Regions from separate parts of the Kitasatospora sp. NPDC088160 genome, predicted to be linked through region 2. Evidence: riboswitches for the same ligand, from Rfam matches in the RefSeq annotation. Region 2 holds a riboswitch; the other holds the start of a gene.

Region 1 (7,338 bases), 200 kb from region 2:
GCGCTGACGGTTGCAGCTGACGGCCGGGCGGGCCGGTCACCCGCCGATCCACCCCGCCACCCGCTCGACGGCCGCGAACGCGCCGAAGGCGAGCAGCTGCCACCCGGCACCGACCCGGCCGAGGTCATCAAGAACCTCGCCGCGCCGTTGTACTTCCGGGTCCTGATCACGGCCGAGCGGGTGGACGGCGACACCGCCGACCGAGCCGCCGCCGCCGTTCTCGCCGCGGCCCGCAACGGTGGCCTCGGCTGACCCGGGCGGCCGTCACGAGCCCGGCTGCCGTCACGAGCCCGGCCCCGCCGTCCGCGACGCGACGGCGGGGCCCGTGTCACCGGGGGGGGGGAGTGGCCGGGGCCCCGCCGTCGCGCGGCCGTCCGGCGGCTCACATGTGAGTGCCGCCGTCGATGCGGAGCTCGGTGCCGGTGACGAACGCGCCGTCGTCGGAGGCCAGCATCGCGATCACCCCGGCCACCGTCTCCGGACCCGCGAAGCCCTGGCCGAGGGCCGGGGCGAGCTTGGCGAGCAGGCTGAAATCGGCGTCGGCGGGCAGCCCGGGGTTGTGGGTCATGCCGCTGTCGATGCTGCCCGGCGCGACGCAGACCGCACGCAGGCCCTGCTTCGCGTACTCGGAGGCGATGGCGTGGGTGAAGGACTGGATGCCGCCCTTGGTCGCGGCGTACGCGGCCATGTAGGGGTGGGCGAAGCTCGCCGAGGTGGAGCTGAAGTTGACCACCACGCCCCTGCCACCCGCGAGCAGCGAGGGGAGCGCCTCGCGGGTCATCAGGAAGGTGCCGGTCAGGTTGACCGCGAGGAGCTTGTTCCAGAACTCCAGGCTGGTCTCGTGGGTGTGCGAGGAGCGGAGGATGCCGGCCGCGTTGACCAGGGCGTCCAGCCCGCCGAGGTCCGTGATCGCCGCCGCGACGCCGGTGACGACGGCCGCCTCGTCCGAGATGTCCAGGACCTGGATGGCCAGGCGGTCCGCGGTGCCGTCGGCGGTCGCGCGGTCCAGGGTCGCCTTCAGGCCGTCCTCGTCGACGTCGACGGCGACGACCTTCCCTCCCTCGGCGAGGATCCGGTGCACGGTGGCCTGGCCGATGCCAGAGCCGCCGCCGGTGATCAGGACGTTCCGTCCGCTGAAGCGCTCCATGGTGGTACTCCGTTCGTTCGTTCGTGGCCTCTCGACCTCAAGAGGCACGGTACGCCTTTATGGCATAACGTGCCAATAAGTCCTCCGGGTGTCACTTCGGCGCAACGCGCCACAGTGACACCGGCCTGCGTACGCTGACCCTGTGACCGGACGCCCCACCCTGAATCAGCGCCGCCGCGACGCCACCCGGCTGGACATCGCCCGTACCGCCGCCGCACTCTTCGCCGAGCGCGGGGCCGAGGCGACCACCGCCGAGGAGATCGCCCTCGCGGCCGGCATCTCGCTGCGCACCTTCTACCGGTACTTCTCCGTCAAGGAGGACGCCGTCGCGCCGCTGCTGGCGGCCGGTGGGCGTCGCTGGGTCGACCAGCTCGCCGAGACCCCGGCCGATCTGCCGCTGCGCGAGGCTCTGGAGCGCTCGGCGGTCGCCTCGCTGACCCCGCCCGACGAGGAGGCGGTCGAGGCGATGGAGTGGACGCGAAGCCTGCTGCGCGACCCGCGCCTCGACGGCACGTGGCAGCGCGTCCACGCCGACTCCGAGGAGCGGCTGCGGGCGGTCCTCGCGGCGCGTTGCCCGGGCGGCACCGACCCGCTGGAGATCCGACTGGCCGCCGCTGCGGCGACGGCCGCGATCCGGGTCGCGCTGGAGGAATGGGCCGCCTCGGACGCGCCCACGACCGGCCCGGGCTCCCCGCGGGAGCTCGGTGCGCGCTGCATGCGCGAACTCACGGCGGGGCTGCGGCTCTACGGGCGGGAGGGCTGGGCCCGCCCGGCCGCGAACAGGTGACAGATAACAGCTGACAGATTTCGTTATCTGTTATCTGTTATCTGTCGGCTGTCATCTGTCATCTGTTCCTCCTCCCCGGCCCCGTTAGGGTGGGTGATCGCGCGCCCCGGTGGGGGAACCGGGGTGACCACCTCGGATGTCCTGGACGGAGGGGGCGGGGAGTTCGAGGCGTGGGAGCAAGTAGGACATGGGTCTGACGAGCCACAAGGTGTTGGCGCTGGCCGTATTGATCGCCGTCGTGATGACGGCCGGCACGGTCTGGCTGTGGCCAAGACTCGCCAAGCAGACCTGGCAGGCGGTGCTCGGCCGGATCGGCTCCCTGCTCGCCACCCAGCTCGCGGTGCTGGCCGCGCTCGGCCTGGTGGCGAACAACTACTTCGCCTTCTACAGCAGTTGGGACGACCTGCTGGGCACCGGTGACACCGGCCCGGTGGTGATCCACAACAAGGCGGACGCGTCCGGCCGGCTGCTCGTGGAGACGATCGGCCACGCCTCCGTCAAGGGCGGCGGCGCGATGGGCCGCGAGCCCAGCCAGTCCGGTGAGATCCGCAAGGTGCGGATCGACGGCGCGGCCAGCCGGCTGTCCACCGAGGGGTACGTCTTCCTGCCGCCGCAGTACTTCCAACCGGAGTACGCGCAGCGGCAGTTCCCGGCGGTGATCGTCAGCACCGGCTTCCCCGGGATCGCCGAGAACCTGATCACCCGGTTCAACTACCCGGGCGCAGCGCTCAAGTTGCTCCAGGACGGCAACATGCAGCCGACCGTCATGGTGCTGATGCGCCCCTCGCCGGCCCTGCCGCAGGACACCGAGTGCGAGGACATTCCGGGCGGCGCGCAGTCCGACACGTACTTCACCAAGGACGTCCCTTCAGCGATCCAGGCGAGCTTCCGGGTCTCCTCCGACCCGCAGGCCTGGGCCTTCATGGGCAACTCGACCGGCGGCTACTGCGCCCTCAAGCTGGCCATGCGCCACCCGGACGTCTTTCCGACCGCCGTCGCGCTCTCCGCCTACTACGACGCCGCCGACGACCCGACCACGGGCGACCTGTTCGGCGGCAGCAAGCAGCGTCGTGACGAGGCCAACCTGATGTGGCGGTTGAAGAACCTGCCGCAGCCCAAGGTGTCCGTGCTGCTGGCCGGCACCAAGAAGGGCGACGGCGACTACCGGCGCGACACCGAGGCCTTCGTCGACGCCGTGCAGTCCCCGATGAAGGTCTCCTACAGCATGTTGGAGAACGGCGGCCACAACTTCGAGACCTGGAGCGCGCTGCTGCCGTCCTCGCTGGAGTGGCTGTCCCAGCACCTCAAGGTCCCGAACCAGGCCGCCTGAGCAGACCGTCTGAGCAGACCGTCTGAGCAGGCAGTCTGCCCAGACGGCCTGAGTAAGCCGACGGACAGCGAGGGGGCGCGGGGGCGGTGAGGCTCAGGCCACCCGCTCCAGCGTCCCGGTGTGCAGCTCGCCGACCCGGCCGCCCTCGCCCTCGTACGTCCAGAAGGCGCGTACCGTCAGCCGGCCGAGGTCCATCACGTGGCTGACGGTGATCCCGCTCTCCTCGGTCCAGCTGATGAAGTAGATCTCCGGCGCCACCTCGGCGACGTGCAGCCGCACGTCCTCCCACTGGCCCGCCGACTCGCCGAGGCCCTCCCAGCGCAGCCGCCTGCCGTCGGCCGAGTAGGTGTTGCGGAAGGCCGCGCCGTTGTCGGCCCGGAAGAGGTAGGTGCGGCCGGCGAAGGCGGGCAGGGGCGCGGTCATGGTGGGGCGGTACCTCGTTCCTGTGGGGCCGTGCACGGCGGTCTTGTGCACTGCGGAAGATGTCGGACCTCCAATTTATCCGACCCGGTGAGCCGGGTGGGCGCACCCGTGGACGGTGCGCCACGGCACCGGCCGCCACCGCGCAGGCCGGCGCGGTGTGCGGCGGGCACCTGGGCGCCCGCCGGCGGCCGGTCCTACCGTCCACCCCCATGAGACGCACCCCCACTCCCGTGCGGCACACCCCCACCGCCGTCAGACGCACCCCCACCGCGTTGTCCGCCCTCCTGCTCACCCTCGCCGCGCTGCTCCTCGGCACCCCCACTCCCGCCCAGGCCACCGTCGCCCAGACCGCCACTGCCCAGACCGCCGCCCAGGCGGCCACCGCCCCGCTCGCCCTCGAAGCCGCCTTCCCCGCCCCCGGCAACGGCTGGGCCAAGGTCGAGCGCTACCTCGACACCACCCCCGGCTTCCGTACCGAGCAGTACCCGGCCGACGGCCGCGGCGACCAGGACGGCGCCCGCCGGACGTACTTCGGCGGCACCGGCCAGCCCTCCTCCAGCCGCTTCCTGCTGTACTCGGCGACCGGCTGGGACACCGGTAGCCGTCCGACCCCCGTGCTGCTGGTCCACGGCGCCAACGACAACGCCGACCGCGCCTGGGCGAACCCGGGGGAGAGCGGCACCTGCGGTGCCTCCGCCTGCCCGTCCACCGGCCTCGCCCAGTACCTCGCCGGCACCGGCCACCGGGTGTTCGCCATCGGCTTCGCCCACAAACAGGGCGACAACCTGCTCCAGGCGCAGGCCGTCGGCGACGCCGTCGCGCTGATCCGGGCCCGCCTCGGCGTCCCCCAGGTGGACGTGGTGGCCTGGAGCAAGGGCGAGGTCGCCGCCCGGGCGTACGTGTCCTCGGTGCGCCCGTCCTGGGGGCGGGCCTACGCGGGCGACGTGCGCCGCCTGATCACCCTCGGGGGCCCGAACGGCGGGCTCGACTACGTGTACGCGCACGGCTGGTCGTTCGACCTCGCGAGCTGGCCGGCCTGCGGCGGCACCGCCAACGCGCCGTCCCCGCACCTCTACATGACCTGCTACGGCACCTACACGGCGCAGCCCTGCCTCGGCGTGCTGCCCACCGGCGGCTACGACTGCTACCCGGGCCAGCGCCAGCTGCTCGCCCGCTGGGACGGCCGGTACGGGGTGGACGGCACCGCCCAGGACTGGTGGACCACCTACTACGGCGGCCAGGGCTTCTACACCTCCGGCCAGGGCATCCAGGCGGCGATCGACGCCGGTTCGCTGATCGCGCCGCTGCAACAGGCGGGCGTCCCCGCGTCGGTGCGCACCTATCTGCTCGCGGGCGGGTCCGCCGACATCCCGGGCGTGCTCAACGAGAACCGGGGGCCCAGCGACGGCATCGTGTTCACCGCGAGCGCCCTGGACACCACCGGCATCGCGACGATCGGCGGCACCCGGCTGCTCACCGGCCTCAACCACCTGGAACTCGCCTGGGCACCGGAGGCCGAGAGCCAGGTCGACAACTGGCTCGCTTGACCCGTGGACCGCCGATTCGCCGATTCGCCGATTCGTCGTTCGGCAGCTCGACGGCTCCGCTGATCCGTCCCAACTGATCCACCACGCAGCGTCGTTGATCGACACCACTGTGACCTGTGCGACAACCGGCCCGAGCAGGTTGTCCGTTCACGGACGGCCTGCCTAGCCTGCAACCGTCGTCCGCCCTCGCGGACCCCCGCCGCCGGGACGCCGAGTCCTGTCCACCCGCCGGCCGGCAACCGAGCACCACAGCGGACGGGAGCGGGGGAACCAAGGTCAGCGCCCGGCCCGTACGCTCCCGCGTGCGGGCCGTGGCTAGGGGTGAAGCCGCTTCCACCGGCGGCCGGGCTGCCTCAGCCCGAATCCGACAGCTCACCTCGCAGGCGTCGCAGAGGACACTGCCATGCACCAGCCTGCCCGGCGCCGCGCGCCGCGCCACGCCCGCCCCTCCCACCGGGGCCGCAACGCCGCCCTCGCCGTCACCGGAGCGCTCGCCGTCACCGGCGCCGGACTGCTCGGCCTGCCGGCCGTCTCCGGCGCCCAGGCCGCCACCGCCCCGACCGTCACCCAGGACCGGCTCGCCCCGGCGACCATGGTCGCCAACCAGGCCGCCACCGCCTCGCTGACCCTCCACTCCTCGGCCTGCTTCACCGCGAAGACCGTCGGCGTGGGCGTCCGGAACGCGGCCGGTGCGAACCTCGACTTCCCGGGCAACGCCTCCAATGTGCAGATCTGCCCGAGCGGCCTGTCCTTCACCAGCGGCGCACGCGCCCTGCCGGCCGGGACGTACACCCAGTTCGGCTTCTGGCAGGACCTCGGCGGGGCCTGGCACAACCTGGCCTCGCAGCAGCTGGTGGTCTCCAGCACCCCGGCGCCGACTCCGCCCCCGACCCCGACGCCCACCACGAAGCCGACTCCCGCCCCGACCCCGACTCCCGCCCCGACCCCGACGGCGACCCCCACCGCGAAGCCGACCCCGACGAGCAGCCCGAGCCCGAGCAGCCCGAGCGCCACCGCCAGCCCGTCGGCCGGCACCCCCGCATCCCCGGTCGCCGGCAAGTCGCTGACCTGGTCCGACGAGTTCAACGGCCCGATCAGCTGGGGCTCGCGCTGGGTCGGCGACAAGAGCACCGCGTACAAGTACGGCAACCACAACCCGGACGACAACAAGCTCGACCTGCTGAACAAGAACAACGTCAGCGTCGCGAACGGGGTCGCCACCTTCACCGCCGCGCCCGGCACCACCACGCTGGAGAACGGCAAGCAGGCCTGGAACACCGGCTTCCTGACCACCGAGGGCTCCAGCGAGGGCTTCCAGGTCAGGACCGGCGACTACGCCGAGACCCGGGTCAAGCTGCCGTCCGGCTCCGGCGCCTGGCCGGCCTTCTGGACCTGGAAGAACGGCAACGGGGAGGTCGACTCCTTCGAGTACCACCCCGACAACCCGAACCTGCTGGAGCTGACCAACCACGTCAACCCCGGCAACCCCAAGTACTACACCGACGCCGGCGCCGTCGCGAAGGACCAGTGGGTGACCATCGGCACCTATTACGGCGCCACCTCGGTGGACTGGTACGTCAACGGCGCCAAGGTGTTCTCGGACGGCAAGGGCGTCGGCGCCAACTGGTCGGCGTACCTGATCCTCAACCTGTCGGTCGGCGCGGGGAAGTACCACCCGGCGCCGCAGGGCACCGCCCCGATCACCTTCGCCGCCGACTACGTCCGCGTGTACCGGTAGGGCCTTCGGGGCTTCCGGGTCAGGAACCGGGAGCCGTCTCGACCACCGTGATGTCGAACGGCTGCCGGTTGTTCCCCTCGTCCGGGTCGTCCACGCCGCGCACCGCGACCGAGCCGCCGGTGAGCTTGCCGATCCGCAGGTCCGGGGAGAGGTGCACCGGTACCAGCGCGGTCGCGCTGCGCAGCGGGGGCAGTCCGGCCGGGAAGACACAGCGCACCTGTCGGCCGTTGAGCCGTACCTCGCAGTCCTCGGGGAAGTACGGGCCCACTGGGGAGACCCCGGGAGGCAGCGTCACCAGCACGGTGAACGGTGCGGCGGTGGTGTCCGGGCCGCGGTTGGCGATGAAGGCGTGGACGGTGGTGGTGC
Region 2 (7,338 bases):
CCGCTCGGTCGTCGAGGAGCTGCTGTCGATCGTCCGCAGCGAGCAGGGCGACATCCAGACCGCCGTCGGCTACCTCCCGGGCGAAGCCGCCCAGGGCGCCGACAGCGACGACCGCACCGTCGCCGAACTGCTGGCCATGGCCGCCGAGGCCGGCCTGCCCGCGCCGGTCCTGGTGCCGCTGGTACCCGGCCCGCACGGATTCCTGACCGAACTCCACGCCCTCGCCGCCGAGTACGGAGCCCCCGTCACCGACGTGCTCGGCCCGCACCCGCTGCTCGCCGAGGCCGTGCACGTGCGCCTGTCCGAGGCCGGCCTGGCGCGTGCCGACCGGGCCCGGCTGTTCGCCATCGCGACCGCCGCGGACGGCGTCGTGCTGACCACCGTCGGCGGCGAGGAGGCCGCTGCCGCTGCCGGCATCACCGGTGTCCTGCTGGCGGCCCGGCTGGCCGTCCCGGTCGTGCCCGCCGCGCTCGACGTGCCGGGCTCGGTCGCCGCGGCCGTCAACCACCTCAAGGAGACCGGCTCCCAGCGCCCGGCGCTGGCCCCGCTGGTGATCGGGCCGGAGGCCGACTCCGAGCTGCTCGCCACGGCCGCCGAGGAGACCGGCTGCCCGTCCGCGGCGCCGCTGGGCGCCTACCCGACGGTCGGCCAGCTGATCGCCTCCACCTACCTGGCCGCGCTGCCGGCGCCCTCCCCCGAGGCCCTGGCGCAGGCCGAGGCCGAGGCGGCGGAGGCCGCCGAGGGCACCCACGCCGACCACTCCGGCCGGGGTGGTCGCGCCGCTCACGCCGCTCACGCCGCCGCCGAGGAGTCGGCCGGCCAGTAGTAGCGGTCACCGCACGTGTGAAGGGCCCGGAACGTAGCCGTTCCGGGCCCTTCCCGCTTGTCCCGTAAGGGAGTTAAAGGACGAATAGGTGTGATGTCCGTTCTATCCGCATTTGTTCACCATCGCTCGACGCACCCCCCGACGGCCACAGTGCGGACACGCCGCTCTCCCGGCGGGCAGGCCCCCGGGCGACCCGACCCACCGTCACCCGCCTCCTGAAACGCAGACAGTTGCGCGCACCCTTCGCAGCGTTGCCGGAAATCGGTCATTTCCGATCATGACAAGTGAGGGGAACGACCGTTCTCGCCAAACCGTGATGCGCGTCACAGGTGTTTGCAGTTTGAACTTAAGTCTGCTTAACGTGCTCCCCGTTCGTGGCCACACGAACCCAGTTCATCCGCGACGCCGAGTCCTGCCGTCGGATGTCCTGGCAGCGCGAAAACGCACCACGGCAGGAGCGGGGGACCCACAGGTAAGTCGCCCCGGACCGTTCCCCGGAACGATCCAGGGCTAGGGGTGAAGCCGCGCCCACAGCGCGGCCGGGCAACTCCAGCCCGAATCCGACAGCTCACCTCGCAGGCGTGGGAGAGGACTGCGTCTTCATGCTGCCCACCAACGGCACCCGTCTGTCCAGTCGTACCCGACGCGTGATCGCCGCCGTCGGCGTCGCGGGCGTCGGCCTCACCATCCCCTGCCTCACCTCCGGCACCGCCTCCGCCGCCTCCGTCGCCACCTGGGACAAGGTCGCCCAGTGCGAGAGCACCGGCAACTGGAGCATCAACACCGGCAACGGCTTCTACGGCGGCCTGCAGTTCACCTCCAGCACCTGGGCCGCCTTCGGCGGCACCGCCTACGCCCCCCAGGCCAACCAGGCCACCAAGGACCAGCAGATCGCCGTCGCCGAGAAGGTCCTCGCCTCGCAGGGCCCCGGCGCCTGGCCGGTGTGCTCGGTCCAGGCCGGCCTGACCAAGGGCGGCACCCCGGCCGCCGTCGACACCTCGGCCGGCTCGACCACCGGCTCGGCTGCCGGTTCGACCGCCACCAAGCCCGCCGCGAAGCCGGCCGCCCCGGCCGCCAAGCCCGCGCAGACCCAGACCCCGGCCCCGGCCGCGAAGCCCGCCAAGCCGGCCGCACCGGCCCAGGACCAGGCGCAGGCCCCCGCCGACTCCACCAACGGCACCTCGGCCCAGAAGGGCCAGAGCCAGGCCCGGAACAGCGCCCAGCCCCAGGCCGACGACTACACCGTCGCCTCCGGCGACTGGCTGTCCTCGATCGCCGACAAGCACAACCTCCAGGGCGGCTGGCAGCGGCTGTACGAACTCAACCGCGGCACCCTGACCGAGGGCCCGGACTCCATCTACCCGGGCCAGCGCCTCTCGTTCAAGGACGGCGGCCAGGCCCAGCAGTCGGCTCAGGCCGACCGGTCCGGCTCCGGCTCGTCGGCCACGTCCGGCTCGGACTTCACCTGGTTCGACCGCTCGCAGAAGTCCGGCCAGACCTCCAACGGCGCTGTCGCGAGCGCCAAGCCGGCCGCCCAGCCCCAGGCCCCGGCCACCAAGCCGGCCTCCAAGCCGGCCTCCAAGCCGGCCGCCCAGGCTCAGACCCCGGCTCAGACCCCGGCCGCCACCGGCAGCATGGCCGCCGCGGTCTCCTTCGCCCAGTCGAAGGTCGGCCAGGCGTACGTCTACGGCGGTACCGGCAACGGCGGCTGGGACTGCTCCGGCCTGACCCAGGCCGCGCTGCGCGCCGCGGGCGTCTCCGTCCCGCGCGTCGCCGCCGACCAGGCCGCCGCCAGCACCCGCGTCTCGCTGGACAGCCTGCAGGCGGGCGACCTGCTGTTCTGGTCCAACAACGGCCAGAACTCCGGCGTCTACCACGTCGCGATCTACATCGGCGGCGGCCAGTACGTCGAGGCCGCCAACCCGAGCTCGGGCGTGCGCCTGCAGACCGTCGCCAACTGGGCGCCGGACTTCGCCGGCCGGGTCTGAGCACGACCGACGGGTGACAGCCGACAACTGACGGCTGACCCGGCACCCGGGCGGCACACAACGGACCCCGGAGAGCAACTGCTCTCCGGGGCCCGTCCGTTGACCGTCCTCAGCGCGCGCAGGCCCCCGTGGACCCACGCATGACCAGCTCCGGCTGGAACATGAACTCCCCGCGCTGGACGGCGTTTCCGCCGACCTCCTCCAGCAGCGCGTCCACCGCCGCGGTCGCCATCGCCTCGACCGGCTGGCGGATCGTGGTCAGCGGCGGCTCGGTGAAGGCGATCAGCGGCGAGTCGTCGAAGCCGACCACCGAGACGTCGTGCGGCACCGACAGCCCACGCTGCCGCACCGCCCGGATCGCCCCGAGCGCCATCATGTCGCTGCCGCAGACGATCGCCGTGCAGCCCTTGTCCAGCAGCGCGCCGGCCGCCGCGTGCCCGCCCTCCACGCTGAACAGCGTGTGGTGGACGAGTTCCTCGGCCTCCTCCTGGCTCCGTCCCAGCACCTCGCGCATCGCCGCCGTGAAGCCCTCGATCTTGCGCAGCACCGGCACGTACCGCCGCTGCCCGACCGCCAGCCCGATCCGCTCGTGCCCGAGTTCGGCCAGGTGCTGGACGGCCATCCACATCGCGGCCCGGTCGTCCGGCGAGATGAACGGCGCGTCGATCCGCTCGCTGTAGCCGTTGATCAGCACGAACGGCACCCCTCGCCCGGTCAGCCGGGCGTAGCGGTCGAGGTCGGCGGTGGAGTCGGCGTGCAGCCCGGAGACGAAGACGATGCCCGCCACGCCCCGGTCGACCAGCATCTCGACCAGTTCGTCCTCGGTGGACCCGCCCGGTGTCTGGGTGCACAGCACCGGGGTGTACCCGTGCCGGCTGAGCACCTGCTCGATCACCTGGGCCAGTGCGGGGAAGATCGGGTTGCTCAGCTCCGGCGTGATCAGCCCGATCAGGCCGGCGCTGCGCTGGCGCAGTCGGGTCGGCCGCTCGTAGCCGAGCACGTCGAGCGCCGCCAGCACGGTCTGCCGGGTGGCGGCGGAGACGTTCGCCTTGCCGTTGAGTACGCGGGAGACGGTGGCTTCGCTGACCCCCGCCTGCGCCGCGATGTCTGAGAGTCGCGCCGTAGTCACGGTCCCAGAGCCTATTGCAACCACGTCAGACCGCCCACCAGCCGGTGCTGTCCGGCGCGAGCACCGTCTCGCTGCCGTCGACCACCAGCTCCACCGAGGAGAGCAGCAGCTTTCCGGGCGCCGCTATCCGGACCGGCTCGTCCGTGGCGTTGACGGTGCAGACGAAGGAGCCGCGGCGGAACGTCAGGGTCCCCTCGGGGCCCTCCAGCCACTCCACGGCCGTCCCGGCGCCGAGGTCGTCCTGGGAGCGGCGGACGGCGAGCGCGCTGCGGTACAGCTCCAGGGTGGACGCCGGGTCGCCGGTCTGCGCCTCGACGCTCAGCTCGGCCCACTCGGCCGGCTGCGGCAGCCAGGACGGCCCGCCGGCGACCGGGCCGAAGCCGTACGGGGCCTCGGTGCCGGACCACGGGATCGGGACGCGGCAGCCGTCGCGGTAGCCGTCCTGCCCGGCCTTGCGGAAGAACGACGGGTCCTGGCGGACCTCGTCCGGCAGGTCGGTGACGTCCGGCAGACCGAGTTCCTCGCCCTGGTAGATGTACGCGGAGCCGGGCAGCGCGAGCATCAGCAGGGTGGCGGCGCGGGCGCGGCGCAGGCCGAGCTCGCGGTCGCCGGGCGTGCGGATCTGGGTGCCGAGGCCGGGCGGGTTGGCGAAGCGGGTGGCGTGCCGGGTGACGTCGTGGTTGGACAGCACCCAGGTGGTCGGGGCGTCGACCGGGCGCATCGAGTCGAGCGAGACGTCGATCACCTCGCGCAGCGCGGCGGCGTCCCAACCGGTGCCCAGGTACTGGAAGTTGAAGGCCTGGTGCAGCTCATCGGGGCGCACGTAGTTGGCGGTGCGCTGGACGGTCGGGGTCCAGGCCTCGGCGACGCCGATCCGCTGGCCCGGGTACTCGTCGAGGATCTTGCGCCAGCTGCGGTAGATCTCGTGCACGCCGTCCTGGTCGAAGAACGGCATGACGTCGTTGCCGAGCAGCTTGAGCTGGTCGGAGCCGCCGAGGTCGGGCAGGCCGGGGGCCTTCACCAGGCCGTGGGCGACGTCGATGCGGAAGCCGTCGACACCCATGTCGAGCCAGAACCGCAGGATCGAGCGGAACTCGTCGGCGACGGCCCGGTTCTCCCAGTTGAAGTCGGGCTGCTCGGGGGCGAACAGGTGCAGGTACCAGTCGCCGGGGGTGCCGTCCGGGTTCTCGCTGCGGGTCCAGGCCGGGCCGCCGAAGATGGACTCCCAGTCGTTGGGCGGCAGTTCGCCGTTCTCGCCCTTGCCGGGGCGGAAGTGGTACCGCTCGCGCAGCGGGGACTCGGGGCCCTCGCGCAGGGCGCGCTGGAACCACTCGTGCTGGTCCGAGGAGTGGTTCGGGACGAGGTCGACGATGATCCGCAGCCCCAGCTGGTGGGCGTCCCGGATGAGCGCGTCAGCGTCCAGCAGGCTGCCGAACATCGGGTCCACGGCGCGGTAGTCGGCGACGTCGTAGCCCGCGTCCGCCTGCGGCGAGGCGTAGAACGGCGACAGCCAGACCGCGTCCACGCCGAGGTCGCGCAGGTACGGCAGGCGGCTGCGGATGCCGGGCAGGTCACCCATGCCGTCGCCGTTGGAGTCGGCGAAGCTGCGCGGGTACACCTGGTAGATGACCGCGTCCCGCCACCAGCCTCTGGACGCGCCGCCAGTCGCAGGAGCCGGGGTGACCGCCTCGTGGGCGGCGGCGTCGGCGGCAGGCCGGGAGGTGTCGGCCAGGTTCTGGGTCATGGACGGTATCCCTTGGGGACTAGAGGAGCGAGGAGCGTTACGACTTGGAGGCACCGGCGGTCAGACCGGTGACCAGGTGGCGCTGCACCAGGTAGAAGAAGGCTGCCGACGGGATCGCGATCAGCACGGCGGTCGCGGCCATCAGGTTCCACTGGGCGTCGTGCTCGCTGACGAAGGTCTGCAGGCCCACGGCCAGCGTGTACTTGTCGGAGCTGAGCATGAAGGTGGAGGCGAACGGCACCTCGGCCCAGTACGTGAGGAAGGAGTAGAAGGCGGCCACCGCCAGGCCCGGGCGGGCGAGCGGCAGCACCAGCCGCCAGAAGGTGCCGAACGGGCTGAGCCCGTCGACCCGGCCGGCCTCGTCGATCTCCACCGGGATGGTGTCGAAGTAGCCCTTCAGCAGCCACGCGCAGTACGGCACGGTGGTGGTCGAGTAGACCAGGATCAGGCCCAGGTAGCTGTCCAGCAGGCCGAGGTCGGAGAGCATCGTGTACATCGGCACGATCAGCACCGCGATCGGGAACATCTGGGTGACCAGCAGCGACCACATCAGCGGCCGGTGGCCGGGGAAGCGCATCCGGGAGACGGCGTAGCCGGTGGTGGCGGCGACCAGGACGCCGAACACGGTGGTGACGCCGGAGACCAGCAGGGCGTTGCCGAACCAGGTGAAGAAGTCCGTGTCGAACAGCACGTGGTGGTAGTTCGACAGCGTGAGCTTGTCGAGGATCGCGCCGGGGTGGAGGTAGTCGGTCTTGTCCGGGCCGAGCGAGACGAAGAGGATCCACGCCACCGGGAACAGCGCGATCAGGCCGGCCACGATCAGGGTGCCGTGGGACAGCGCCCTGGCCAGCAGGCTGCTCTCACCGCGCCGGCGGACCTTGGCCGGCCGGGCGGCCGGGGCCACGGTCGTCGCGGGGGTGGGGAGTTCGGTGGTGGTGCTCATCGGGGGTACCTGCCTTCGTGGGTCAACTGGGTCCGGGGCCTCAGCCGTTGGCCTGCTCGTTGCGGGCGAGCCAGCGCCGGTAGAAGGCGGTGAAGACGATCAGGATGGACAGCAGGATCACGCCGTAGGCGGCGGACTGCGCGTAGTCCCGGGGGATCTGGCCGAAGCCGAGCCGGTAGGCCCAGGTGACCAGCAGTTGGGCGTCGGGCGCACCGGTGCCGAAGAGCAGGAAGATGACGTTGAACTGGTTGAACGTCCAGATCACGCCGAGCAGGACGACGGTGGAGGAGACGGCCCGCAGCCCGGGCAGGGTGACGTACCGGAAGCGCTGCCACGGCGTGGCGCCGTCCATCTCGGCGGCCTCGTACAGCTCGGCCGGGATCGACTGCAGGCCGCCGAGCAGCGAGATCATCATGAACGGCACGCCGGCCCAGGTGTTGACCAGGATCGCGGCGGACTTCTGCGCCCACGGGTCGGTGAGCCAACCGGGTTCGGGCAGGTGGAGGAAGGAGAGCATGCTGTTGACGACACCGCCGTCGGACAGCATCAGTCGCCAGGAGAAGACGGTGACGAAGGTCGGCACGGCCCAGGGCAGGATGAGCAGCATCCGGTAGACGGCGCGGCCGCGCAGCTTCTTGTTGAGCAGCAGGGCGAGGCCCAGGCCGAGGGTGTAGTGCAGGAGGACGCAGATGGCCGTCCAGGCGATGG

The links. A riboswitch is a leader RNA that binds a small molecule or an ion and turns the genes downstream of it on or off. The one in region 2 is predicted to bind cyclic di-AMP.
Region 1: it holds a riboswitch for cyclic di-AMP, as region 2 does, so the genes downstream of both, ACIOGZ_RS01530 (glycoside hydrolase family 16 protein) here and ACIOGZ_RS02350 (transglycosylase family protein) in region 2, are expected to answer to the same signal.

Annotation. Positions count from the first base shown of each region.
Region 1 covers NZ_JBIUSS010000001.1:357,651-364,988, forward strand. Annotated here, with positions in the region: gene ACIOGZ_RS01500 (GNAT family N-acetyltransferase) at 1-7, shown strand, start outside; gene ACIOGZ_RS01505 (SDR family oxidoreductase) at 383-1,147, opposite strand; gene ACIOGZ_RS01510 (TetR family transcriptional regulator) at 1,290-1,934, shown strand; gene ACIOGZ_RS01515 (alpha/beta hydrolase-fold protein) at 2,122-3,264, shown strand; gene ACIOGZ_RS01520 (MoaF-related domain-containing protein) at 3,358-3,687, opposite strand; gene ACIOGZ_RS01525 (lipase) at 3,897-5,234, shown strand; cyclic di-AMP (ydaO/yuaA leader) riboswitch at 5,469-5,635, shown strand; gene ACIOGZ_RS01530 (glycoside hydrolase family 16 protein) at 5,638-6,972, shown strand; gene ACIOGZ_RS01535 (hypothetical protein) at 6,992-7,338, opposite strand, start outside.
Region 2 covers NZ_JBIUSS010000001.1:554,936-562,273, reverse strand. Annotated here, with positions in the region: gene ACIOGZ_RS02355 (hypothetical protein) at 1-826, shown strand, start outside; cyclic di-AMP (ydaO/yuaA leader) riboswitch at 1,261-1,421, shown strand; gene ACIOGZ_RS02350 (transglycosylase family protein) at 1,408-2,814, shown strand; gene ACIOGZ_RS02345 (LacI family DNA-binding transcriptional regulator) at 2,924-3,943, opposite strand; gene ACIOGZ_RS02340 (glycoside hydrolase family 13 protein) at 3,969-5,687, opposite strand; gene ACIOGZ_RS02335 (carbohydrate ABC transporter permease) at 5,725-6,630, opposite strand; gene ACIOGZ_RS02330 (sugar ABC transporter permease) at 6,671-7,338, opposite strand, start outside.